2 regions of the Companilactobacillus allii genome follow, and region 1 is predicted to be linked to the other one. Evidence: predicted binding sites of a transcription regulator. Region 1 holds the regulator's gene; the other holds the start of a gene.
What was found. Region 1 encodes LexA, which represses DNA repair genes until DNA is damaged. Its sites were predicted from a motif close to CNAACANNTGTTNG; they were not measured.
Positions count from the first base shown of each region.

Region 1 (12,966 bases):
AAGGAACTGCAACAACATTGTTGACGCAGATGAAGCATTCTTTAATGGATAATGGTATTTTTACTAAGATGGGCGCAGCAATCGTTGCACCTTCGTTACGTGGACTTAAAGATATGTTTGATACATCTAAATCTGGTGGAGCTGTGTTATTGGGATTGAAATCACCAGTCATTAAGGCTCATGGTGCAGCAAATAGTGAAACAGTTTTCTATACAGTTAAACAAATTTATGATATGTTGCTTAACGATACAGTTAACAAGGCAAATAAATATTTTGAACAAATGTCAAAGGATTAGGGAGAGAACTATTAATGTCAGAACAGGAAATCTATGATAAAATCGTCGCTTTGATTGTTGATAAATTTGAGGTCGAAGCAGATTCAATTAGTAAAGAAACGTCATTTACAGATGATTTAGATGCAGATTCAATCGATTTGGTTGAATTTGTCTTGGAACTTGAAGAAGAATTTGATGCTGAAATTCCAGATGAGGATGCAGAAAAAATCACAACTGTTGGTGAAGCAGTTGATTATATTAAAAACAATCAAAAATAAGACCAATCGGTCTTATTTTTTTAGCCATTTAATTATTTGATGCGAAAGTTTAGTATAATTAAAGTTATTAGAAAGGGGACGCGTTATGCTAGATCAGAAATTCTTAGATTATTTACAACAAAATTACGAAATTACTTTTAATAATAGAAAATTGGTTGAACGAGCTATGACTCATTCTTCTTTTGACAATGAACACAAGGAATTAGGAATAGGTAACTATGAAAGATTGGAGTTTCTTGGAGATGCTGTTTTGGAAATTAACATTTCAAGATACTTATTTGAAAAATATCCTCAATTACCAGAGGGTAAATTAACTCGTTTAAGATCAGATATAGTAAGAACTGATAGCTTTGCTAGATTTGCTAAGGAGATTCAAATTGACAAGTATTTGTTAATTGGTAAAGGCGAGGAGAAACAAGGTGCACGTCAGCGTCATACGTTACTTGAGGATATATTCGAGGCTTTTAATGGAGCTTTATACTTGGATCAAGGAAATACAAAGGTCGAAGAATTTCTTGAAAGTGTAGTATATCCACATATTGACTCAGGTGAGTTTTCTGAAGATACAGATTTCAAGACACATCTACAGGAACGTTTACAACAATCAGGTGAAGTTGAAATTGATTACAAGGTAATTGATGAAGAGGGTCCTGATCATGATAAGAAATTTGAAATTGAATTAATTGTTAATGATAAGATCTTGTCAAAAGGATTTGGTTTTAGTAAAAAGCATGCTGAACAAATGGCTGCTAAAGAAGCATTGGAACAATTGAAGTAGAAGAATTATAGGAGTTTTTATTTTATGCCATTAAAATCATTAACAATCAATGGGTTTAAATCTTTTGCTGATAAAACAAAGATTGATTTTACAAGCGGAATTACCGGTATTGTAGGACCCAATGGAAGTGGAAAATCAAATATCACCGAAGCAATTCGTTGGGTTATGGGAGAACAGTCAGCTAAGAGTCTCCGTGGTGACAAGATGGTAGATATTATTTTTGCCGGAAGTGCAACTAGACCACAAATGAATCACGCTGAAGTTATATTAGAGTTTGATAATTCTAATAAGGAACTTAAATCTGACCAAAATAATATCACCATCAAACGTAAGCTTTTTAGAAATGGTGATGCAGAATTTTCAATCAATAATAAATCTTGCCGTCTCAGGGATATCACAGAATTATTTATGGACTCAGGGATGGGTAAACAATCGTTTTCAATCATATCTCAAGGTCGTGTTGAGGAAATATTTAATAGCAAACCGATTGAGAGACGATCAATTATCGAAGAATCTGCAGGAATAGCTTTATTTAAGCAGAAAAAAACTCAGGCAGAAAGTAGGTTATCTGAAACAACTGATAACCTGCATAGAGTCTCTGATATTGTTTCTGAACTTTCAAAACAAGTGGAGCCATTAAAGGAACAGGCAAGTATTGCTAGAGATTATAAAGAACAAAAAAATAAGTATGATAATATTTATCAACAAATATTAACTATTGAAATTAAAGATTTATCAAAGGCAAAACGTGAAACAGAATCGAAATTACGTGAGGTTAAACTTAGTCTTCAAAATATTGAAAAACAAGTTAAGAATTCTAATGAACATGTAACTCGTAATCGTAATGAAACTAGTGAAATAGTTAAAAAAATTGATTTTAGTCAAGATGAATTAGTTAGGAAGACACAATCCTTAGAAATTTTGAATGGTAAGGTTGCTGTCTCTGACGAGCGTAATGGGTTTAATACGACTAATCAAACCTCTTTGAATGAACAGTTACAAAATATTACAAAAAGTAAAATTCAACATGAAAAGAAATTATCTGATTGTAATATTAAAATTGAACAATATAAAGAAGAAATTAGTAGTTATAGTAAAAGACTCAAAGAAATTGAGCAACTTCAAAAGAAAACGCCAGAAGAAATTCAAAATAATATTTCAAATTTACGTGATAGTTATGTTAATACGCTTCAAGAACAAGTTTCTACTGGTAATGAGCAAAAATTTACCCAAAGACAACTTGATCGAATTAAATTAAGCGATGAAGATATTAATAATCAGTTGGAAGATATCAAAAAGAACTTGAAAGAAACTAACATTTCTGCCAACGAAGTGAGTGAAAAGTTGCAACACTTTATTGATGATAATCAAGATTTAATTAAGAAAAATGATGAGCTTGATCGAGACATTAAAAATGTAACTGAGACTGGTCAGTCTGAAAATCAAGAATATTTGAAATCTTTGGAGAATCTTCAAGAAACTAAAGCAAGAAAAACTGTATTAGACAATATGCAGCAAGAACATGTGGGCTTTTTTGAAGGTGCTAAAAATGTTTTAAATAATCAGGATAAAATTGGTGGGATTATTGGCGCGGTTGCTGAATTAATTAAGGTGCCACAAGAATATCAATTAGCAATTGAAACAGTAGTAAGTAATCAATTACAGGCAATTGTAACTAAAGATGAACCCTCTGCAAAAGAAGCAATAAGCTTTTTACGTAAGAGAAATGGTGGTCGTGCAACGTTTTTGCCAATAAATATTATTCGCGGCAGATCAGTTAATAGTAGTGATCTAAATGCTTTAAGCCAAGTCCAAGGATATATTGGTGTAGCAAGTGAGTTGGTTAAGTTTGATTCTAAGGTTGAAAATATAGTTAAAAATATTTTGGGAAACCTTTTGATCGTTAAAGATATTAATGCAGCTACAAGAGCATCATCAGTCTCTGGTCGTAAGTATCGTGTTGTAACACTTGATGGAAACGTGGTTAATGCTGGTGGTTCAATGACTGGTGGCCAACAGCGTCGTGTAAATTCTAGTATTTTAACTAGAAAAGATGAACTTGTAAAATTGAATTCGCAATTGTCAAAACAAGAAATGGCACTTGATCAAAAACAACAAACAGTCGTAGATTTACGTGAGAAATTAGTAAATTTAAGAAATGAAAAGAAACAAATCGAAAGTAAGTTGTCTAATTTTAATCAAGAACGTAATCAATTGAGTAATCAGTTATCTAGTTATCAAAGTGAACTTAAGCATTTACAGGAACAAAAAAAAGCCGTTGAGTATAATGGCAATAAAAATGACGAAGAACGCAAACAGTTAAAAAAGAATTTGGATGGACAACTTCAAGGATCCAAAGAGCTTCAGAAAAAAGTTACTGATCTACAGTCTGATATTGAGGCCAACCAAAAGCTTTTAAAGGACTTTGATTCAGAATTAACTCAAATAACTAGCGAAATACAGCAAACACAAACTAAATTAGCAGTTGTTAAGAGCAACCAAGATAATGAACTTAAACAAAAGAAACAATTTGACCAAGAAATTTTGGATGATAATGATAAAATTAAAGAATTGAAAATACGCTTGGATCAACTTAATTCTGAACGTGATCAGTTAACTTTGAGTAATTCAGAAGTTAAAACCAAAATAACAGAACTGAATGGAACTATTAAATCTTTAAAACTTACTTTGAGCGATCTACAAAAACAAAGAAGTGAAAAAGAACAAGTGGCTGTGAAGCTAAACGATGAAGCACAGCGTAGTTTTGATTTACAAAAATCTGCTTCTGATGAACAAGAGAATTTAGCTATTTCTGTTACTAAAATAACCAATAAGATAGATACTCGTTTGGATGTATTGTCTGAAGAATATCAACTAACTTATGAAGCAGCAATGAAAAATCTAAAAGCTCAAGACTTAGACCCAGATGATTTAAAACGTGAAGCAAAGTTACTCAAAATGGGGATTGATGAATTAGGTACAGTTAATTTGTCTTCTATTGATGAATATGACAAAGTGAAAGATAGATATGAATTCTTGACCACGCAACAAAATGACTTGCTTAAAGCCAGACAACAATTACTTGATACAATGTCTGAGATGGATCATGAAGTTTCCACTAGATTTAAAAAGACCTTTGACAATGTTTCTGCTGCCTTTGAAATGATTTTCCCTGAAATGTTTGCTGGTGGTCGAGCCAAGCTTGTGTTGACTGATCCAACCAATCTACTAGAAACAGGAATTGAGATCATTGCTCAGCCACCTGGGAAAAAATTTCAGAGATTAAGCTTATTATCAGGTGGAGAAAAGGCCTTGACTGCAATAACATTGCTGTTTGCCATTATCAAGGTTCACCCGGTTCCGTTTTGTATTTTGGATGAAGTTGAGGCTTCACTAGATGATGCCAATGTAGATCGTTTTGCAAGTTATCTAAATCGTTATGATGATAATACTGAATTTATTGTTATTACTCACCGTAAGGGTACAATGATGAATGTAAATCGTTTATATGGTGTAACTATGGAAGAATCAGGTGTTTCCCGAATGCTATCAGTTGAAGTTCAAAATCTACATAATAACTTAGCTTCGTTTAACAATTAAAAAGGAGATTAAAGTATGGGACTTTTTGATCGAATTAAGAAGGCTTTCACCGGTAAAGATGATGATGAAGAAAAGAAATCTACCGAGGAAAGTATAGAGAAACAAGAATCAACTGAAGATACAAAAGAAGATGATACTCAAACCCTTGAGAACGTCGATAATAATGAAGTAGAAAAACCAGTGGAACCTACTGAGAAATCTACAGATGAACCTGGCGAAAAATCTATTGAAACCACAGATTCTGAAGATGTTTCCAAAAAATTGGATACTACTAATACGGATGAAGTTACAAAAGTTAAAGAAGAGGTTAAACCGCATACCTCTGAGCCAGTCAAAGAAGTAGAGTCTAATACTAGTGTTCAAGAAGAACCTGAGGATATAGAATCCGAAAGTGACTCTTCAGAAACAATTACGGATACTACAACTACATCAGAGAGTCCAGCGGAATCAGATGAATCTACAGATGAAGACGAAAAGGAAAAATCTGAAGAAAAAGATGTAAAAGAATATGATGAGGGCTTAAAGAAGAGCCGGAATTCATTTAGTACTAGATTTAATCATTTTTTGGCTAACTTTAGAAGTGTCGATGAGGATTTCTTTGATGATCTAGAGGAGCTTCTTATCGAATCAGATGTTGGATATGAAACAGCTATGCGTATATCTGATGAGTTACGTGAAGAAGTTAAGTTGGAGAATGTTAAAAAAAGATCAGATGTTTCGGACGTTATTGTACGTAAATTGGTTGATATGTACGATGAAGAGGGAAAAGAAGAAGATAACTCTTTAAAATTTAGTACAGATAAAGTTCCAACAGTATTTTTGTTTGTTGGAGTTAATGGTGCTGGCAAGACTACGACAATTGGTAAGTTAGCCCACAGATATCAACAAGAAGGTAAGAAAGTTCTTTTGGCTGCTGGAGATACATTTAGAGCCGGAGCAATTGAACAACTTCAAGAATGGGGTCGTCGTGTTGATGTACCTGTTGAAGCAAGCAAACCTCAAACTGATCCAGCATCAGTAGTTTTTGATGCTGTTAAGCGTGCAATTAATGAAAACTTTGATATATTATTGGTAGATACTGCAGGTAGATTACAGAACAAAGAGGGCTTGATGCGTGAACTTGAAAAAATCAAGCGTGTGATCACTCGTGAATTACCTGAGGCGCCTCAAGAAGTATTGTTAGTTCTAGACGGTTCAACTGGCCAAAATGCCTTAAGTCAAGCCAAACAATTTAATGAGACCACTGAAGTTTCAGGAATTGTTTTAACAAAGATTGACGGAAGTTCACAAGGTGGTATTGTATTAGCAATCAGAAATGAATTGCATATTCCAGTTAAGCTAGTTGGACTTGGAGAACAGATGGATGATTTACGTGATTTTGATCCAGAGAAGTTCATCTATGGATTATTTAAGGAACTCATTGTTGGTTCTGGTAAATAATTATGGATATTGATGAGAATACTAAAATTAATTTGTTATATAATTTTTATCATGCATTACTTACAAAGAAACAAGATCAATATGTAGATTTGTATTATGTTGAGGATTTTTCTCTAGGTGAAATTGCAGAGCAACTTAAGGTTTCTCGTCAGGCAGTTATGGATAACTTGCATAGATCAGTTAGTCTATTAGAATCATTTGAAGTTGAGCTTGGACTAATTAAGAAGACGCAGGAAATAGATGATATTTCTGGAAAACTTGAAAAAGTCGTTTTGGCAAGATATCCAAACGATAAAGAATTGTCCAAATTAGTTAAACGTATTTCAAAAATAAATGAAAAATAATGGGAGCAAAAAATGGCTTTTGAAGGATTAAGTGAACGACTACAAAAAGTTTTTTCTTCACTAAAGGGTAAAGGAAAACTTTCTGAAGACGATGTTCGTACTGTAATGCGTGAGGTTCGTATGGCTTTACTTGAAGCCGATGTTAACTTTGACGTTGTAAAGAGTTTTGTTAAACAAGTTAGAGAACGTGCTTTAGGTTCTGAAGTTATGGATAGTTTGACACCTTCTCAACAAGTTATCAAAATTGTTGACGATGAGTTGACCAAATTAATGGGGGACGAAGCAGTTCCTTTAAATAAGTCTCCACACATACCTACGATTATTATGATGGTTGGTCTGCAAGGTGCCGGAAAAACTACAACAGCTGGTAAATTGGCTAAGTACTTAATGGCCAATGATAATGCCAGACCGATGTTTATTGCTGGGGATGTTTACCGTCCTGCTGCTATTGAGCAATTGAAAGTGGTTGGAGAGCAAGTCGGAGCACCAGTCTATGATGAAGGTACTGATAAGGACCCTGTTGACATTGTTCGTAATGGATTAAAGCAGGCTGATGAAAATAAAAATGATTATGTAATTATCGATACTGCAGGACGTTTGGAAATTGATGATAAATTGATGGATGAACTATTGCACATAAAAGAATTGGCACATCCAGATGAGATCCTTTTCGTTGCTGATTCAATGACTGGTCAAGTGGCAGCTAAGGTTGCACATGGTTTTGATGAACAATTAGATATCACTGGTGTAGTATTAACTAAATTAGATGGTGATACTCGTGGTGGTGCTGCACTTTCAATTCGTTCCGTGACTGGAAAGCCAATTAAGTTTATTGGACAAGGTGAAAAATTAGATCAATTGGATGTATTCCATCCTGATCGTATGGCTGATCGTATCTTGGGTATGGGTGACATGCTTACTTTGATCGAAAAGGCTCAGACAGATTATGACGCTAAACAAGCAGAAGATATGGCTGAGAAGATCAGAGAAAATAGTTTTGATTTCAATGATTTTATTGATCAAATGGATCAAGTCCAAAAGATGGGTCCTCTTGATGAAATAATGAAGATGATTCCAGGTATGGCTAATAATCCACAACTTGCTAATGTTAATATTGGTGAAAAGGATATTGATCACTTAAAAGCAATTGTTTATTCAATGACACCAAAGGAACGTGAAAATCCAGATTTATTGAATCCGTCGAGAAGACGTAGAATAGCCAGTGGTTCTGGTCGAAATATTCAAGAAGTCAATCGTATGATCAAGCAATTTAAACAATCCCGTGACATGATGAAACAAATGAGTAAGGGAAATATGTCAGGTATGGATCAGATGATGGGCGGTGGAATGCAAGGTAAATTAGGTAAGATGGCAATGCATTCTATGGTTAAAAAACAAAAGAAGAATAAGAAGAAGCGTTTGAAGAAAATCAAGCGTTTTAAATCAAAATAAAAAAACACAGGGTGTAAAGAAAAAAACTTTACACCCTGTGTTTTTTTGTGTATACTAACAAAGTTAAGTATTTAGGAGGAAATCAAATGTCAGTTAAAATCAGAATGAAACGTATGGGTAGTAAGTTAAGACCATTTTATAGAATCGTTGTTGCAGATTCACGTGCACCACGTGATGGCCGCTTTATCGAACAAGTTGGTTACTACAACCCAATTTCACAACCAGAAGAAATTAAATTAGATGATGATAAGATTATGGACTGGTTACAAAAAGGTGCACAACCTTCAGATACAGTTCGTAACTTACTTAAGACACATGGTATTATGCAAAAGTATCATGAAAGTAAATATTCAAAATAATGAATAAGTAAATTGGGATCAGATAAAACTTTGTTTTATCAGGTCCTATTTATTTATCATGGAGGATTCAATGACTGAAGAACTTTACAGAGTGGGTACAATTGTTAATACTCACGGTATTAAAGGTGAATTAAGAATTATTCCGATTACAGATTTTCCAGAGGAAAGATTCAAAAAAGGTGCTAATCTTTTTTTGCGTCAATCTGGTAAAAAAGATAAAAAACTTATTGTTGAATCATCTAGGAAACATAAGAATTTTATTTTAATTAAGTTTGAAGGCTATGATAATATCAATGACGTCGAACAATATGTTAAATCGGAATTATTCTCTGGTAATGAAACAAAACCTAAACTTAATGATGGCGAATTTTTCTACAGTCAAATAATTGGATTAACCGTTGTTGATCCTAATTTGGGTGAAATTGGTAAAATAAAAGAGATAATTGAACTTGGTCCTAATGATGTTTGGGTTGTTAAAGGTCCAAAATACAAGGAAGTTTTAATACCTTATATTGCAGATGTTGTTAAAAAAGTGGATCTCGATGCCAAAAAGGTGGATGTCGAAATTCCGGATGGATTGATAGATTAATGGATATTACAATTTTAAGTATCTTCCCTAGAATGTTTCAATCTTTGGATGAATCATTGATAGGTAAGGCTCAAGAAAAAGAATTAGTTAACATTGATGTTGTAGACTTTAGGGATTTTACGACTAACAAACAAAATCACGTTGATGATGCTCCATATGGTGGTGGAGCAGGGATGTTACTTCAAGCTCAGCCGATTTATGATGCTATGGATTATGTTGAAACTAAGAAACCCGGTAAAAAAAGAGTTATTTTGCTAGATCCAGCAGGTAAAACATTTAATACCAATATGGCTAGAGATTTTGCTAAAGAAGATCAGTTGGTATTTATCTGTGGCCATTATGAAGGTTTTGATGAGCGTGTAAAGGATTTGGTTACTGATGAGGTGTCAATCGGTGATTATATTTTGACCGGTGGTGAGTTACCAACGATGAGTATGATTGATGCTACATTACGTTTTGTACCAGGTGTTTTGGGCAATTCTGTTTCTGCAGAGGATGAATCATTTTCAAATGGTTTATTAGAGTATCCTCAATATTCTCGACCTGCTGATTTCAGAGGCAAGAAAGTACCTGAAGTATTAACAAGTGGTAATCATGAGAAAATTCGTTTATGGCGTTTGGAGCAATCTTTGAAGAAAACTTTGAATAGACGTCCAGATTTATTGGAAGATGTTGAATTCAGTAAAGAAGAACGAAAAATATTAAATGATATAAAATCAAAATAATAGTTTACAGTTAAAATCAAATAATGTATTATTGTAAGAGTGTTTGAACACATATTAACGATATTCCGCTGTATATTCTTTAAGATATATAAGAGTGTCGAATGAGGAGAAGCTTTAAATGAAGAAATTAATTCAAGATATTACATCAGAACAATTACGTTCAGATATTCCTGACTTCCGTCCTGGAGACACAGTTCGTGTCCATGCTAAGGTTGTTGAAGGTTCACGTGAACGTATCCAATTATTCGAAGGTGTTGTAATTAAGAGACATGGTTCTGGCGTTAGTGCTACATATACTGTTCGTAAGATCAGTAGTGGTGTTGGTGTTGAAAGAACATTCCCATTAAACACACCACGTGTTGAAAAGATTGATGTTGTAAGACATGGTCGTGTACGTCGCGCTAAACTTTACTATCTACGTGATCGTAAAGGTAAGGCAGCTCGTATCAAAGAACGTCGTCGCGATATCTAATGACTTTAAAAAAGATGCCTTAGGTATCTTTTTTTTTGTAAATAAAAAAGAATGCCAAAGGCATTCTCAAATTAAAATATTTCTGGACGATATAGTCCAACAACTTTTCCTAAAATTTCGATATTATCCAAAATGATTGGATCCATCGTATCGTTTTCAGGTTGTAGTCTGAAGTGTCCATCTTCACTGTAAAATCTTTTACAAGTGGCTTCAATGTCTTCAGTCATTGCGATTACTATTTCGCCATTATTAGCAGTATGTTGTTCATGAACGATTACTTGGTCACCATCCAAAATACCGATATTTATCATACTTTCACCGTGAATTTCTAGCATATATAATTCACCGGAATCGCGGTTTAAGTCAGGTGGTAAAGGGAAGTAGCCCTCTGGGTTACGTTCTGCTGTAATAGGTTGGCCTGCAGCAACTGCACCTAGAATTGGAATTTGTTTTGATTTTATACCAATTGAATTAAGACCAGCAACTGTTAATTCGATAGCTCTAGGTTTTGTTGGATCACGCTGGAGATATCCCTTTTTCTCTAGTCTTGATAAGTGACCGTGAACCGTTGATGTTGATGAAAGGTCAACTGCTTCACATATTTCTCTAACTGTTGGCGGATATCCATGTTCGTCTAAATAATCATGGATACATTGTAAAATTTGGGATTGTTTAGATCCTTCTGCTTTTGACATTAGAACACCTCATTGTTAATATCTTAGTTAGATTGTATCAGAATAATGATATAAATTCAAACAAGTGTTCGGTATAATAAAGAGAGATCAAAAAAATATTAATTTGATTCTCTAGTATTGTTTTAGGAGATAATGTTTATGAAAGAACAAGAAAAGCTTATTGCTGAAATTAATGAATTGGCACATAAGGCAAAAGCTGGAACAATTACGCACGAAGAAGAGCATCAGCAAGAAGTTCTAAGGAAAAAATATTTAGCAAATTTCCGAGCTGGTTTCAGACAACAAATCGAGACTATGCGCGTGTTTGATAAAGAAGGAAAAGAAGTTACACCAAATAAAGTTAAAGAAATTCAACGTAAAAAAGGATTACGTGACGATTAGTCCTTTTAATTACATTAAATTTTTTGTATCATTATAAGATGTATGGAAAGGGTGAACAATAGATATGGGAATAACAATCGCAGTTGGTATTATAGCTTTATTAGTTGGTGCAGTCGGTGGTTTCTTTGCAGCAAGATATTACATGAAGAAATACTTCGAAGATAATCCACCAATTAATTCTGATATGATTAAGCAAATGATGGCTCAAATGGGACAAAAGCCTTCACAAAAGAAATTAAATCAATTGATGAGTTCAATGAAAACTCAACAAAAGAAAAGCAATAAAAAATAGTTTATAGATTATAGGTCACACGAGATTATTAAATTAATCTTGTGTGACCTATTTTTTTATATAAGGAAAACAAATTACAGCTAAATACGAACTAATATAATTATTTACTATTAAAATTTTCTTTTTTAAAGCGTATCCACGAATAATAATTAACTGTATCAATATAAATGTACGTATTTTGGTTGAAAGATCAAAAAAAAACTGATATTATTTGTTTACTAATAAAGAAAGGGTAAACAAATAATGAAAGACGTTGCAATAATTATGGGATCTATCTCTGATTTAAAGACAATGAATAAGACTGTCGAGACGCTAGAGAAATTAGAAGTTAGTTATGAACTTAAAGTGATATCTGCGCATAGAATGCCACAAGAAATGCTTTATTTTGCCTCTCAAGCTTCTCAAAGACATTTTAAAGTAATTATCGCCGGTGCGGGTGGAGCAGCACACCTACCCGGTATGGTGGCTTCCTCGACGATACTTCCAGTTATAGGTGTACCCGTTCAAACTAAAGCACTTAATGGTATGGATTCATTATTATCGATTGTACAAATGCCTAGTGGTGTTCCTGTGGCTACTGTAGCAATTGGAGAGTCAGGAGCTATAAATGCTGCAATTTTAGCAACTAAAATTTGTGCTCTTGAAAATAAAGAATACGAATCAAATCTTATTAAGTATCAAAAGCAAATGCATGATAATTCTGTTGAAAGTGGGAAGAATCTTGAATAATCAAATTTTATCTGGTTCGACTATCGGAATTATTGGTGGTGGTCAATTAGGACAAATGATGTCTTTATCTGCCAAAGAGAAAGGGTACAAAGTAATTATCTTAGATCCTCAACCTAATTGTTCAGCAGCACAGGTTTCGGATGAACAAATAATCGCTGAATATAGCGATTTAAATGCATTGATTGAATTAGCTAAAAAAGTGGATGTTTTAACATATGAATTTGAAAATGTTGATGCAACGACAATAAAAGAAGTTTCCAAATATACTTATATCCCACAAGGCACTAAGGCCTTGGAAGTAACTCAAAATAGAATTTTTGAAAAAGATTTTTTAGAGAAAAACGATTTTCCAGTAGTTCCACATGAAGTCGTCAGTAGTATTGAAGATTTTACAAAGGCTATCGATGAAATAGGCGCACCTTCAATAATTAAAACCATTCGTGGTGGATATGATGGAAAAGGACAAATTAGAATTAGTTCTACCAATATAAGCGGTATTGAAGATCTCATTTCTTCTGGGGAGTGCATTCTAGAAAAAACAATTATTTTAGAAAAAG
Region 1 covers NZ_CP019323.1:1,746,801-1,759,766, forward strand. The annotation lists gene plsX (phosphate acyltransferase PlsX) at 1-296, shown strand, start outside; gene acpP (acyl carrier protein) at 311-553, shown strand; gene rnc (ribonuclease III) at 639-1,331, shown strand; gene smc (chromosome segregation protein SMC) at 1,356-4,931, shown strand; gene ftsY (signal recognition particle-docking protein FtsY) at 4,947-6,371, shown strand; gene ylxM (YlxM family DNA-binding protein) at 6,374-6,715, shown strand; gene ffh (signal recognition particle protein) at 6,728-8,167, shown strand; gene rpsP (30S ribosomal protein S16) at 8,254-8,526, shown strand; gene rimM (ribosome maturation factor RimM) at 8,597-9,115, shown strand; gene trmD (tRNA (guanosine(37)-N1)-methyltransferase TrmD) at 9,115-9,840, shown strand; gene rplS (50S ribosomal protein L19) at 9,959-10,312, shown strand; gene lexA (transcriptional repressor LexA) at 10,384-11,007, opposite strand; gene BTM29_RS08610 (DUF896 domain-containing protein) at 11,146-11,388, shown strand; gene BTM29_RS08615 (YneF family protein) at 11,453-11,680, shown strand; gene purE (5-(carboxyamino)imidazole ribonucleotide mutase) at 11,924-12,409, shown strand; gene purK (5-(carboxyamino)imidazole ribonucleotide synthase) at 12,402-12,966, shown strand, end outside.

Region 2 (12,966 bases), 350 kb from region 1:
CATACCCTTTATTTGACCATTTTGACCAGGTTGTGCTTTAAAGATACGTTTGTATCTAAAGTCCATCAAAGTGTTCATACCTTCGTGTGCCTTTAGAATAATATCTCCTCCGCGACCACCATCGCCTCCTGCTGGTCCACCTAGTGGAACATATTTTTCATGGCGAAAGGCTACTGCTCCATCTCCACCTTTACCAGATCTAACGGTGATTTTAACGTTATCTACAAACATTAAAACTCCCCTTTCTACTCATAGTTATCATTTTTAAATTTTAGCACAAAAATAGACATCATAATACTTAGATTATAAACAAATTGTTTAAGCAAATCGAAACAATTTAATCGTTATTGAAGTTTTTTGAAAGAATTTGACTGAATTTGGTTGATTTTGAATGAATTTGATGTATTATAGTTCTCGTAAGGTGAAATGTAAGTGCTTACTGAAGAGAGACAACAAATTATACTCGAACAATTGAAAATTCATAATATTGTTAAATTGCATGATTTGGTTCCCCTCACAGGGGCATCCGAATCCACTTTAAGACGTGATTTACAAGATTTAGAAAACTGTCACAAGTTATTAAGGATTCATGGTGGAGCGCAAAATGTAATTTCTTTACACGAAGAACCTGCTCTTTCACAAAAAGCTACTGTTCATTTAGATGAGAAAAAAAGTATTGGACGTACAGCCGCTGGCGAAGTTAGAAACCAAGAAGTTATTTTCTTAGACTCCGGAACTACAATTCAATTTATGATTCCTTATCTAGTTGAACACAAAGACTTACTTGTAATCACAAATAGTGTTGACAACGCATCAATGTTGGCTGATTACGACATCGAAACTTTCTTGCCTGGTGGAAAATTAAAATCATCTACCAAAGCACTGGTTGGTTCATCAATGATTCAGACACTAGAAACGTATCACTTTGATAAAGCGTTCTTAGGAACAAACGGTTTTTCAATTGAATCAGGATACACAACACCTGACCCTGAGGAATCTGCTATCAAACAACTGGCAATGAAACAGTCAAATCAGACCTTCATCCTTTCTGATAGTTCTAAGTATTGTCAAGTCAGCTTTAGTAAATTTGCTGACTTACAAGATGCTACCTTAATTACAAACAAACTACCAGAAAAAGAATCTGGATCACTAAATAAGAAAACTAAAGTTATGGAGGTAGATTAATTGATTTATACAATCACTGCTAATCCTTCAATAGATTACGTACTACAATTGAAGGATTTAACAACTGGTAAAGTTAACAGAACAACTAGTGACGTTAAACTACCAGGGGGAAAAGGAATTAATGTTTCCAGAATCCTCAAGGAATTAAATATTGATTCAACAGCTTTAGGATTTGTTGGTGGATCAACTGGAGAGATGTTCAAGAGTTTATTATCTCAACATGAACTCAAAACTGATTTTACAAATGTTCATGAAGACACTCGTATCAACGTAAAAATAAATGCCATTGAACAAGATGAAGAAACTGAGATAAATGGTACTGGTCCTGCTATTTCAAACGAAGAAAAAACTTCATTTTTAAAACAACTTGAATCCGTAGGAACTGGTGATGTAGTGATTATGTCAGGTAGTCTTCCAAAGAAGTTGCCCGATACATTCTACTTAGATATTGCCAAGATGATTCAAGAAAATGGCGCAGACTTTGTCATTGATACAACTGGACAAGCATTATTAGACACGCTACCACTACATCCCCTAGTCGTTAAACCAAATCATCATGAATTGGCCGAGTTATTCAATACAACGTTTAATTCTGATCAAGAAATTATCGACCATGCTAGAAAGCTATTGGATAAAGGTGCCAAACATGTCTTAGTTTCAATGGCTGGTGATGGAGCTTTACTAGTAACAAAGGATCACGCATATAAGGCTAATGCACCAAAGGGTGTTGTAATTAACTCCGTTGGAGCCGGTGATTCAATGATTGCTGGATTTGCTGGAACATTTATGAAGAACAACGATCCTATTGAGAGCTTCCACATTGGAGCTGCTTGTGGATCTGCAACTGCATTCAGTCAAGATATTGCTGTTAAAGAAAAGATTGACGAAGTTTACAAAGCTATCAGTATTTCGGAATTAAGTTAAGGGAGGGACTTATTGATGGATCTTAAACAATTATTACTAAAAGACGCTATGATCATGGACCTTAAAGCTACAACTAAAGAAGAAGCTATTGAGGAAATGGTTGACAAGTATTATAAAGTTGGTGTCATTAATGATAAAGATTTATATAAATCAGATATTTTAAAACGTGAGGCGCAAACAAGTACCGGTATTGGTGATGGGATTGCCATGCCACATGCCCGTGATAAGGCTGTACAACGTGCTACTGTACTTTTTGCTAAGAGTGCTAAGGGAATTGACTATGAATCTCTAGACGGTCAACCTGCTTACCTATTCTTTATGATTGCTGCCCCAGATGGTGCGGACAATTTACATTTACAAGCACTTGCTGCTTTATCATCACTTTTGATCAATCCAGATTTAGTTGCTAATTTGAAAAAAGCTACAACTAAAGATGAGGTTCAAAAATTATTTGATGATGCAATGGCTGCTAAAGAAGCTAAGGATAAAGCTGATGAGGCCAAACAAGCTGCTAAAAATAAAGCCGCTGAAAATAATTCTAACGAAGACGAAAAGCCCTTCGTTGTTGCAGTAACCGCATGTCCAACTGGTATTGCTCATACGTACATGGCTGAAGCTGCTCTTAAAGAACAAGCCGAAAAAATGGGCGTGGATATTAAAGTTGAAACAAATGGTTCTGAAGGTGTTAAACATAAGTTAACATCTAGTGAAATCAGTCGTGCCGCTGGTGTTATTATTGCAGCCGATAAAAAAGTTGATATGCCTCGTTTTGATGGCAAGCATCTAGTTAATCGTCCAGTTTCAGATGGTATTAACAAAGCTGAAGAATTAATCAATTTGGCTACTGAACAAAAAGCTCCTGTTTTTCATTCTGAGGGTGGAGCTGTTTCAGATGATGAAGATTCAGCTGAATCAAAGTCACTTTGGTCAAAAATTTACGCTGATTTAATGAATGGTATTTCAAATATGCTTCCATTCGTTGTTGGTGGTGGTATCCTGATGGCCATCTCATTTCTACTTGAGAGCTCAGTTGGTGCACATTCACAATGGTTCTTATTCTTTAACAACGTTGGTAACTATGCATTTAGCTTCTTGATCCCTGTTCTAGCTGCTTATATCGCCGTTTCAATTGGTGATCGTCCTGCTTTACTACCTGGTTTCGTTGGTGGTTATATGGCATCACAAGCAACTGCTTCATTTGTTTCATCTAAGAGTCCTGCCGGATTTATCGGTGGTCTACTTGCTGGTTTCATCGCTGGTTGGACTGTTATTTTCTTAAAGAAATCGCTCAAGAATCTTCCTAAGTCATTGGATGGTTTGAAACCAATTCTTTTGTACCCTGTTTTAAGTCTTTTGATTGTCGGAGCTATTATGTACTTCGCAGTCGATCCAGTCTTCGCCGTAGTTAATCACGCAATCACAGCATTCCTAGAAACAATGGGTACTGGTAATGCCGTTGTTCTTGGTACATTGCTCGGTGGTATGATGGCTATAGATATGGGTGGCCCATTTAATAAAGCTGCTTATACATTTGCTATTGGTACATTTACTGCAACACAAGATGGTGCTTTAATGGCTGCCGTTATGGTTGGTGGTATGATTCCACCTCTAGCAATTGCCATTGCTACAACATTCTGGAAGAACAAGTTTACTGAACAAGAAAGACAAGCTGGACTATCTAATTATGTTCTAGGTCTTTCATTCATCACTGAAGGTGCAATTCCTTTTGCTGCTGGAGATCCACTTCACGTTATCGTATCAAGTGTAATTGGTTCAGCAATCGGTGGTGGTTTGACACAACTATGGGGTGTTAACGTACCTGCTCCTCACGGTGGTATCTTCGTTACACCATTGGCAAATAAGCCTTTAATGTACTTGTTAGCCGTAATAATAGGTGCCGTAATTTCTGGAGTTATCTATGGAATTTGGAAACCTGCTAAAAAAGTTGAGAGTAAATAATTAATTGAAGCATCTACCAAATTGGTAGATGTTTTTTTATTTTGAATCAAACTAAAAAAAGCGTTCAAACTGTTGTTTTATAGTAAATAAACAGTTTTGAACGCTTTTTATCCCTTAGAATATTTCTTATGAAAATTAGTACTAGCCAAAGTTATTTTGATCGTTTGTGCAGTAGTTTTTGAGATACCCAAATCTGTAAAATCATCAATTGAAGCATCTTTGATTTTTTTAACTGAACCAAACTTCTTTAATAGCTTATTGCGAGTCTTTGGTCCAACTCCTTGAATCCCATCAAGTCTTGATGATAAAGCATTTTTACTTCTAGTTTTACGTTGAAAGGTAATCGCAAACCTATGGACTTCATCCTGAATTCTCTGTAATAAGTAAAATCCTTGGCTTTTACGATCTAACGCAACAATTTCTCCATCTTCACCAAATATTAAGTGCGAAGTATTATGGTGATTGTCTTTAACCATACCTGCAACTGGGATATTAATTCCTAATTCATTTTGCAAAACATCCATAACAGCACGAAGTTCAATAATTCCACCGTCCATTAGAATTAAGTCCGGAAGGTTACCATCTTCTTTAATAACTCGAGAATATCGACGATAAATAACCTCACGTGTATTAGCGGCTTCATCAGCACCGGATTGATGTTCGACCTCACCTTTGATTTTATACTTTCGATAACCGCTCTTCTCAGGCCGGCCATCTTGGAACATGACCATGGCAGACACTGGATTGGTACCTTGAATATGAGAATGATCAAACGATTCAATTACATGTCCATATGGCAAATTCAACGAGTCAAATATTTGTTTTTGGGCTCCATATGTTTGACGATTATCAAGTTCCATCAAGCGAAATTTCTCTTGTAACACCAATTTAGAGTTATCCGCTGCCATATCCATTAGATCCTTCTTTTGACCACGCTGTGGGGTTCTAAACGGTATATCTAAGACCTGTGACAAGGTATCCTTATCTAAATCCTCTGGAACAAGAATTTCCTTTGGCATAACTTGGTTCCTTCTATTATAAAATTGCAAAATAAAAGTCGATAATTCTTCTTCAGGCGTATTTATACAAGCAAAAACCTTTTTCTCACGTTTCATCAATCTAGCTTGTCGTATAAAGAAAATTTGGATAGAAATCCAACCCTTTTCAACATAATAATTAAAAATATCACGTGGTGTATTATCGTTTGAAATAATCTTTTGTTTTTCAACAGTAGTCTCAATGTATTTGATCTGATCACGTAGTTCCGCTGCTCGTTCAAATTCCATTTTCCCAGAAGCAGTTTCCATTCTTGCCTCTAAATTTGACTTAACTTCCCCAACGCTACCACCAAGAAACTTCTTGATTTTTTCAATTTGACCATCATATTTTTCACGAGGTACTTCCTGGAAACAAGCCCCCAGACACTGTCCCATATGATAGTACAAACAAGGCCGACCTAAATTACCCTGACAACGTCTGAGTGGATATACTTTTTGCAAAAAGTTCAAAGTATTAGTAGCTGCCCAAACATTAGGGTATGGTCCAAAGTAATAGGCACCGTCTTTCTTGACTAAACCTGTTATTTCCATCTTAGGATCGCGTTCATTGGTTATTTTAATATAAGGATAGCCGGTACCACGTTTTAATTTAATATTATAATAAGGTTGATGTTTTTGAATCAAAGTAATCTCCAACAAGAATGCTTCTTTGTCATTAGAAGTAATAATTGTTTCAAAATCACAAATTTCAGAAACTAATCGCTCAGTCTTACCCTCATGTGAACTCTTAAAATAAGAACGGACACGATTTTTTAGATTTTTAGCCTTACCAACATAAATGATTTTCGAATTTATATCTTTCATTAAATAGCAACCTGGACGTGGTGGTAATAGACTTAATTTATGTTCAAGATATTCTGTTGCCAAAAAAATATCTCCTTTCTAAACATTACTCTACGTCAATTAAAATATACTTATTGGATATTGTCCACCAATAAGAACAAACGTTCATATAATATTTTGAAGAAATTTAGAGTAACTATTTGTGCTTTGGTTCAAAAGGACTTATAATGTATTTAATTAAATATAGAGAACAATTCAACCTGAAAGGGGCTGATACCGATGGGCTTAACAGTGAAACGCGAAGAGAATTTTGGTAGTTTATTTGATAAATTTGCCTCACTTCCCGATGATGTCAAAAAAAACGTAGATCGAGTAGATACTGCGGATAAGAAATCTTCCAAGAACGATAAAGATTCTAAAAGTAAAAAATAACTTCTCATATTTTCAACTCTTCATCCTACATTGAAGAGAATGCCATTTATAATTACTGTCCGTTACAAAGATTAAAACCCTTTTGATAAGTAAATGAGCTTGTGACATAACTCTACATTAAAAGAGCCTTCATACAGAAACGTTCGGTTTCCGTATGAAGGCTCTTCTTGTATAATAAAAGAATAATAAAAAAAGAGCACCGGTCCGAACACCGATACTCCACGAAATCACCCTCGAAAGGATGTTCCAAATTATGTTCAATAATTATAACATAAATCAGACAAGTTTAAATATGGCAATCGAATTTATTCCAGAGAAAGATCACGAAGCGTATTATATCAATGAATTAGTGGAATCTATTGAGTTTCACGATAGTTATGAGACAGGACGTCCGCGTGAATATGATTTGCGGGCCGTCCTAAAATTAGTACTATTTTCATATCTTAGAGGTCGCTACACTTGTCGCCAAATTGAGCGAGAAGCTCGCGAGAATATCTATGCACGTTGGTTGACTCAAGAACACGTTCCTTCATATCGCACAATTGCACGCTTTATAGTTTCCGACGAAGCTATGGAGATGATTCAATCAAGTTTTGAATCTATGCGTAGCTTTTTAGTTGAACATAACTTGATTGACGATTGTGTATTTATTGATGGGACCAAGATTTTGGCGAATGCCAATAAATATTCGTTTGTCTGGAAGAAGAAAATCATTCATTATGATGATTTAAACCGCGAAAAAGCTGAAGTCATTCTAAATGAAATAAAAGAAGTTGAAACCACTGCCTTTTCAGAATCATTACCCATGGACTATGATAATTTAGATTTGACTATTGCTAAGTTAGAAGAACGAATTGAACAATTGGATTTAAAAGTAGAAGAAACCAAGAAAATCTCTCCTAACCCTGCGAAGCGGGTGCGGAGAATAATGAAATCCAAGTTAAACAAGACAAAACATATCAGTGAGAAGCATGATAAATATTCAGAAGATATGAAGATTTTTGGTGAACGTAATAGCTTTTCAAAAACTGACCATGACGCTACATTCATGCGAGTCAAAGAAGACCCAATGCAAAACGGACAACTGAAACCTGGATATAACCTACAGATTGCCACTAGTAATCAATTTACCTTGGATTATGATCTGTTCTGGAATCCAACCGATACTCGTACCTTGATTCCATTCCTCAAAACTCTGGAGACCCACCGAGTTTTAGGACGTTTCATAGTGGCTGATGCAGGATATGGTTCAGAATCTAACTACAGATATATTGAAGATGAATTACTAGACCAAACTTCCTTGATTCCTTACGGTACGATGCTCAAGGAAAATAGTCGTAAATGGAAATCAGATGAAAAGAAAGTTCTAAACTGGGACTACCATGATATCGATGATTATTACATTGATCCCAACGGTGTTAGATTCAACTTTCTAAGAGTTACTATTAGAACCGATAAATATAAATTTAAAAGACAGTTTCGTTGTTATAAAGCCGAATCAAAAGATGAGAATCAAGAAATAATTGATGCGGCATTTAATAAAAGTGGAGGTGTCAGATATATTTATATTAATTCTGAATGGGAATATTTCAAAGCACATGAACGAGAGAAGCTTTATGGTAAAGTTGGGGCAAAAATATATGCCCAACGAAAAATCGATGTAGAACCGGTTTTTGGACACCTTAAGGCTTATTTGCATTTTACCAGGTTCACGGTTCGTGGAACTGATAAAGTCAAAAGCCAAATGGGATTAGCCTTAATGGCAATGAATATGGGAAAACTAGCCAAAAGAATGGCTTTTTCTTTAAAAAACAAAAGGACCAGAACAGGAAATCTTCGGATTTCCAAGTTCTGGTCTTATTTTTTATGGAGTTTTGTCACAAGCTCTATTTTTATTGTCTATTTTAATTAAGAATCAATACTCTGAATAAAGTTTGCATTAATTACTGGTCTAGTAATTGTTCTTCCTTTTTCATTTGTATAGTTCTCAACGGTATTAAATTTTCCAAAAAATTTGATACTTGAACCAACTTCTATTCTAGACATCCCTTTTGATAAAGTACTCAAGTCGTACTTTATCTTAACATCTTTGGAATGATCACTTCTATCAAGCGAAACTATTACAAAATCACTATCAGACTTTAAAACTAGTCCTCTCTGATAAATTTTAGTATTCTTATAAATTTGTGGATTATCGTACATATTATCAAAAGATACATAAATATAATTATTCATCTTCGAACGAAATTCGGTTTCAGTTAATTGGCTTGATAAGTCCTTAGAATCTTGCCTTACTTTTTGAACCCCTTGATCAAAAGTGCCAAAATTCATAACCACCACGACTGCAATAAAAAATAAGAATAGTAAAATAGCAGTAATCCTTTTTACCATTAAATTCCCCCAATAAAAAAACTTTATCAGACGAGTTTACTTATTTCAACATTATCTTGTTATTTAAGTAATTAAATATTGGAATATACTACAAACAAATAAAATTAAATCACAAAAATAATTTAACCCAAATTAATCAATTGAACTTTCGTAATATTTTCTCCTGCAGAGATTCCTTCAACGACATCGACATATTTCATGTCATGGGGCAATTTAATCTCATAAACATTCGTATAGGTATAAGTACCGTCCAAAGCCTTACTTGCTCTAAAATTGATATTAGTAATATCGATTGAATTTTCCTTAAAATAATTCGTAATGAATTTCTTACCTTTTCTTTTATCAAGATACTGGATCTCAACTTTTTTAAGTGGATTGACACGAACAATTCTTTTTAAAAATGCCACAACACCATAGACTACTACAAAACTTGCGACCGCAATTAGATAATTACCCATTCCGACTGCCAGGCCTAAACAAGCGACTACCCATAAACTAGCAGCTGTTGTTAATCCCTTTATTGAGTGATGTTCCACAATAATAGTCCCAGCACCTAAGAATCCAATTCCACTTACTACTTGAGCAATTAATCTAGCTTCATCAGCTCTGATAACCCCCTTATATGCAGGAAATTGTCGTGCCATTTCAATTGCATTAAATCCAATTTCCTTTTGGATCATAGCAATTATACATGCACCTAGACAAACCAGAATATGTGTCCTAATTCCGGCTGGTCGATGTTTGTGTGCTCTATCCCAACCTATGATTCCAGACATTAAGGTTGCCAAAAGCAACCGAATTGTAATTGTTAATAAATCCAAATGTAAACTCAAATCACTCCACCTCTAATATTACCTTAACACAAATTTAAATTTGATTTATACCAAAAAAAATCAGCATATTTTGCTGAATTTTTTTAAACGCTAATTGTACCAACTTTCAAAATATTTTGATTAGAAGATAAATCTTCAACGATATCGACATAATTCATTTTTTTATTCATATCAATTTCATAAATGTTGGTATATGTATACTCATTTACTTGTTTTGTGGCTTGAAATCTAACATCCTCAACTTTGATATTATTTTTTGCAAAATATTCGTTAATAAATTCTTTAGTCTCAGCTTTATGTTTATACTGAACTTCGATTTTTCTAATGGGATTGACCCTAATAATTTGTTTTAAAAATCCAACCACACCATACACCACCAAAAAGCTACAAATAGCTAAAATATAATATCCCATTCCTACGGCAATTCCGACGCAAGCAATAACCCAAAGACTTGCGGCAGTCGTTAATCCACGGATGGAATGATGTTCAACGATAATCGTTCCAGCACCTAAAAATCCAATTCCACTAACAACTTGAGCAATCAGTCTAGCTTCATCAGCACGTAGAATTCCACTATATTGTGGATATTGCTTCGCCATTTGTATTGCATTGAATCCAATTTCTTTTTGTATCATTGCAATAATACATGCCCCTAAACAAACCAAGATGTGTGTTCTTAAACCAGCCGGTCTATGCTTATAAGCCCTATCTAAACCAATGACTCCGGAAATAAAAGTAGCAAGTAGCAGGCGAAGCATTATCGTCCAAACACTTAATTGTGTTGTCAACTAAACCACACCTAATAATCCTAAAATAATGGCTAAAATGAGGACTCCCAAAAGTATCCAATTAACATTGACTTTTTTACTTAATAGCCAATAACAAACTAAAGTGATACTAAGTGGAACCAGCCCTTTAAATAATTGATCTAAATATGTTTGTATTAGAATTGGTTTACCACCTGCAATGGGAACTGATAATTTACTTTCAAACTTTACCATGCTGGCGGTCATGCTACCAATCATAATCAAACCAAGTGTACTTGCAGCTTTATTAAGAATTGCCATACTTCCATTGGCATAAATTCTTTCAATAAATGTAGAACCAAGTGAAAATCCCATATAAGTAAGATAATATCTGGTTAATATTGACGGAACATTATAAATTAATAGAAATAATATAGGACCTAAGATTGATCCTTGCGATGCTAAACTAATACCAACACCTGCTGCAATAACTCTAAGAACTCCCCAAAAGATAGAATCACCAATGCCTGATAGTGGACCCATCAGTGATGTTTTTAAGGCGACAATTGATTCAGAATCAAAATCGGCCTCTTCTGAATTTTTCTTCTCCATTGATGCAACAAGGCCCATTACAAATGTACCAACATTTTGTGTGATGTTATACCACGTCGTATGACGCATTAGAGCTTCTTTTCTTCCTTCAGGATCATCTTTGTAATATCTATTTAAAGCAGGAGTAATTGAATACATGAATCCCGGTGCATGTGCCTTTGTGGCACCAGCACGACTGGCAAACACTGTAAATGAACGCCAGAAAATTCCGTTAAGCATTTTTTTATCTTCTTTTGTCATATCTTGAGTTAATTTCATGAAAAGAAGTCCTCCTCTTCTTGATCAGATTTAGTTTCATTTCCAGAATCTGTAATACCAGTTGCAGATACCGGTCTATTTTCTAATTCTTTTTGCTTATTTTGAATATCAAGTAGCTTCTTGTCCTTGAAACTTATTACTAGAACTAAGATTATACCCAATGCTGCAACGGCAACAGATGGTAATTCAAGATATGCCACGAGAATAAATCCTAAAAAGAAATACGGTGCTAACTGTTTACTCCAAAGCATCCTCATCAAAATTGCAAAACCAACGGCTGGAAGCAATCCTCCAGTAGCTGCAAGACCGGCCATTAAATTATCCGGAATATTATTAACCATTTGTTGAACTGGTTTTGCACCTTCCAATACGCTAAAAAATGTAATTAATGAAAAAATAAAGTAATTGATAAACCACATTACATAATGCATAACCGCTATTGCACCTGGTCTATTCTCTTCTGCATATTTATCAACTAATGGAGCGAATAAGTTCATTACAACGTTTTTCATAAACATAGATATAAATGCAGCTAAAACACCTATAGGAACAGCAAGTGCTAGAGCAGCTTTTTCATTAACATTTAAAACAATGGCAAATGTCGTTGCTAAAACTGTTGCTGTAACAGGCTCTGCTGACAATGCTCCTCCAATATCGACTGCACCCATGAATATGGCCTCTAGTGAAGCACCCATGATAATACCTGTTCTTAAATCACCAAATATTAATCCGGCAACCATACCTACAACTAATGGACGTTCAATCATAGTTTGTCCAAATAACCAATTACCCCCGTAACAAATGAATACCGTTAAAGCAGCTAAAAATGCTTCTTTAAACATAATATTTTCCCCCCTACTTATCTTTCAATAAAGTTTTAATCGAAACCTTGGCATTACTGGGAACCACTTGCTGAAATACTGGAACATCTAACTTTGATAATTCTTTTAAAGCATCTAATTCACTATGACTAAGCATCAATGTACTACCAACTAAAACTGGTTCACCTTCACTTTTATCGGCAAAACGACCAACATTAGCAACATTAATACCACCAATATTCTCAACATTTTGAGCAATTTTTAAAGCATCTTTAACACAATTGGTTAAGGCAAACATCCTCATCCCTTGACCCTTTGGATTATTAAACACTTTAATAGCATCATCCACTGAACGGATCAAAAGTTTCTTTCCAGTGGGAGTAGCCATTTTCAAAGTCATTTGAACCATCTCATTTTCAGAAGCACTATCATTAGCTACAACAATTCCAGGTGTATCCAACTCCTTAGTCCAAACAAGTGCAACTTGTCCATGAATTAATCGATCATCGATTCTTAATTGTACAATCATATTTCTTCCTCCATTATTACGATAAGAAACTATCGTCTGATATATCATCATTTGGTTTTACTTCTACTAATTGAACTTGACTTAAATCAATAAGTTCTTGTAAGTGTTCTCTAGTAAGTTCCTGCTCATCTAACAAAACCGATAAGACAATGGGTAGATTAGTACCACTTACAACGAATATATTATTATGTTCCATAACCTCCAACATTACTTTTTGATTAACACTTCCACCAAACAAGTCGGTAAAAATTATTGCTGGTTTACCGTCAATCTCTTTAACATACTGTTTGATATCAGCAACATAATCATGCTCATCCACATATGCATCTATCGTTGTAATCTGATCAGTCATGCCTGTTAAAATCTGAAGTGAACTTTTAATCCCACTTGCAAGATGACCATGACTTGCAATCAAAATTTTCTTCATACTCATAA
Region 2 covers NZ_CP019323.1:2,098,781-2,111,746, forward strand. The annotation lists gene obgE (GTPase ObgE) at 1-231, opposite strand, end outside; gene BTM29_RS10415 (DeoR/GlpR family DNA-binding transcription regulator) at 433-1,185, shown strand; gene pfkB (1-phosphofructokinase) at 1,186-2,109, shown strand; gene BTM29_RS10425 (PTS fructose transporter subunit IIABC) at 2,125-4,068, shown strand; gene uvrC (excinuclease ABC subunit UvrC) at 4,176-5,993, opposite strand; gene BTM29_RS12895 (SPJ_0845 family protein) at 6,189-6,341, shown strand; gene BTM29_RS10435 (IS1182 family transposase) at 6,595-8,253, shown strand; gene BTM29_RS10440 (hypothetical protein) at 8,250-8,732, opposite strand; gene BTM29_RS10445 (MgtC/SapB family protein) at 8,855-9,508, opposite strand; gene BTM29_RS10450 (MgtC/SapB family protein) at 9,649-10,353, opposite strand; gene BTM29_RS10455 (PTS system mannose/fructose/sorbose family transporter subunit IID) at 10,354-11,181, opposite strand; gene BTM29_RS10460 (PTS mannose/fructose/sorbose/N-acetylgalactosamine transporter subunit IIC) at 11,178-12,023, opposite strand; gene BTM29_RS10465 (PTS sugar transporter subunit IIB) at 12,037-12,531, opposite strand; gene BTM29_RS10470 (PTS sugar transporter subunit IIA) at 12,548-12,958, opposite strand.
Region 2: the regulator LexA is predicted to act here: its motif matches at 6,064-6,077, upstream of uvrC (excinuclease ABC subunit UvrC).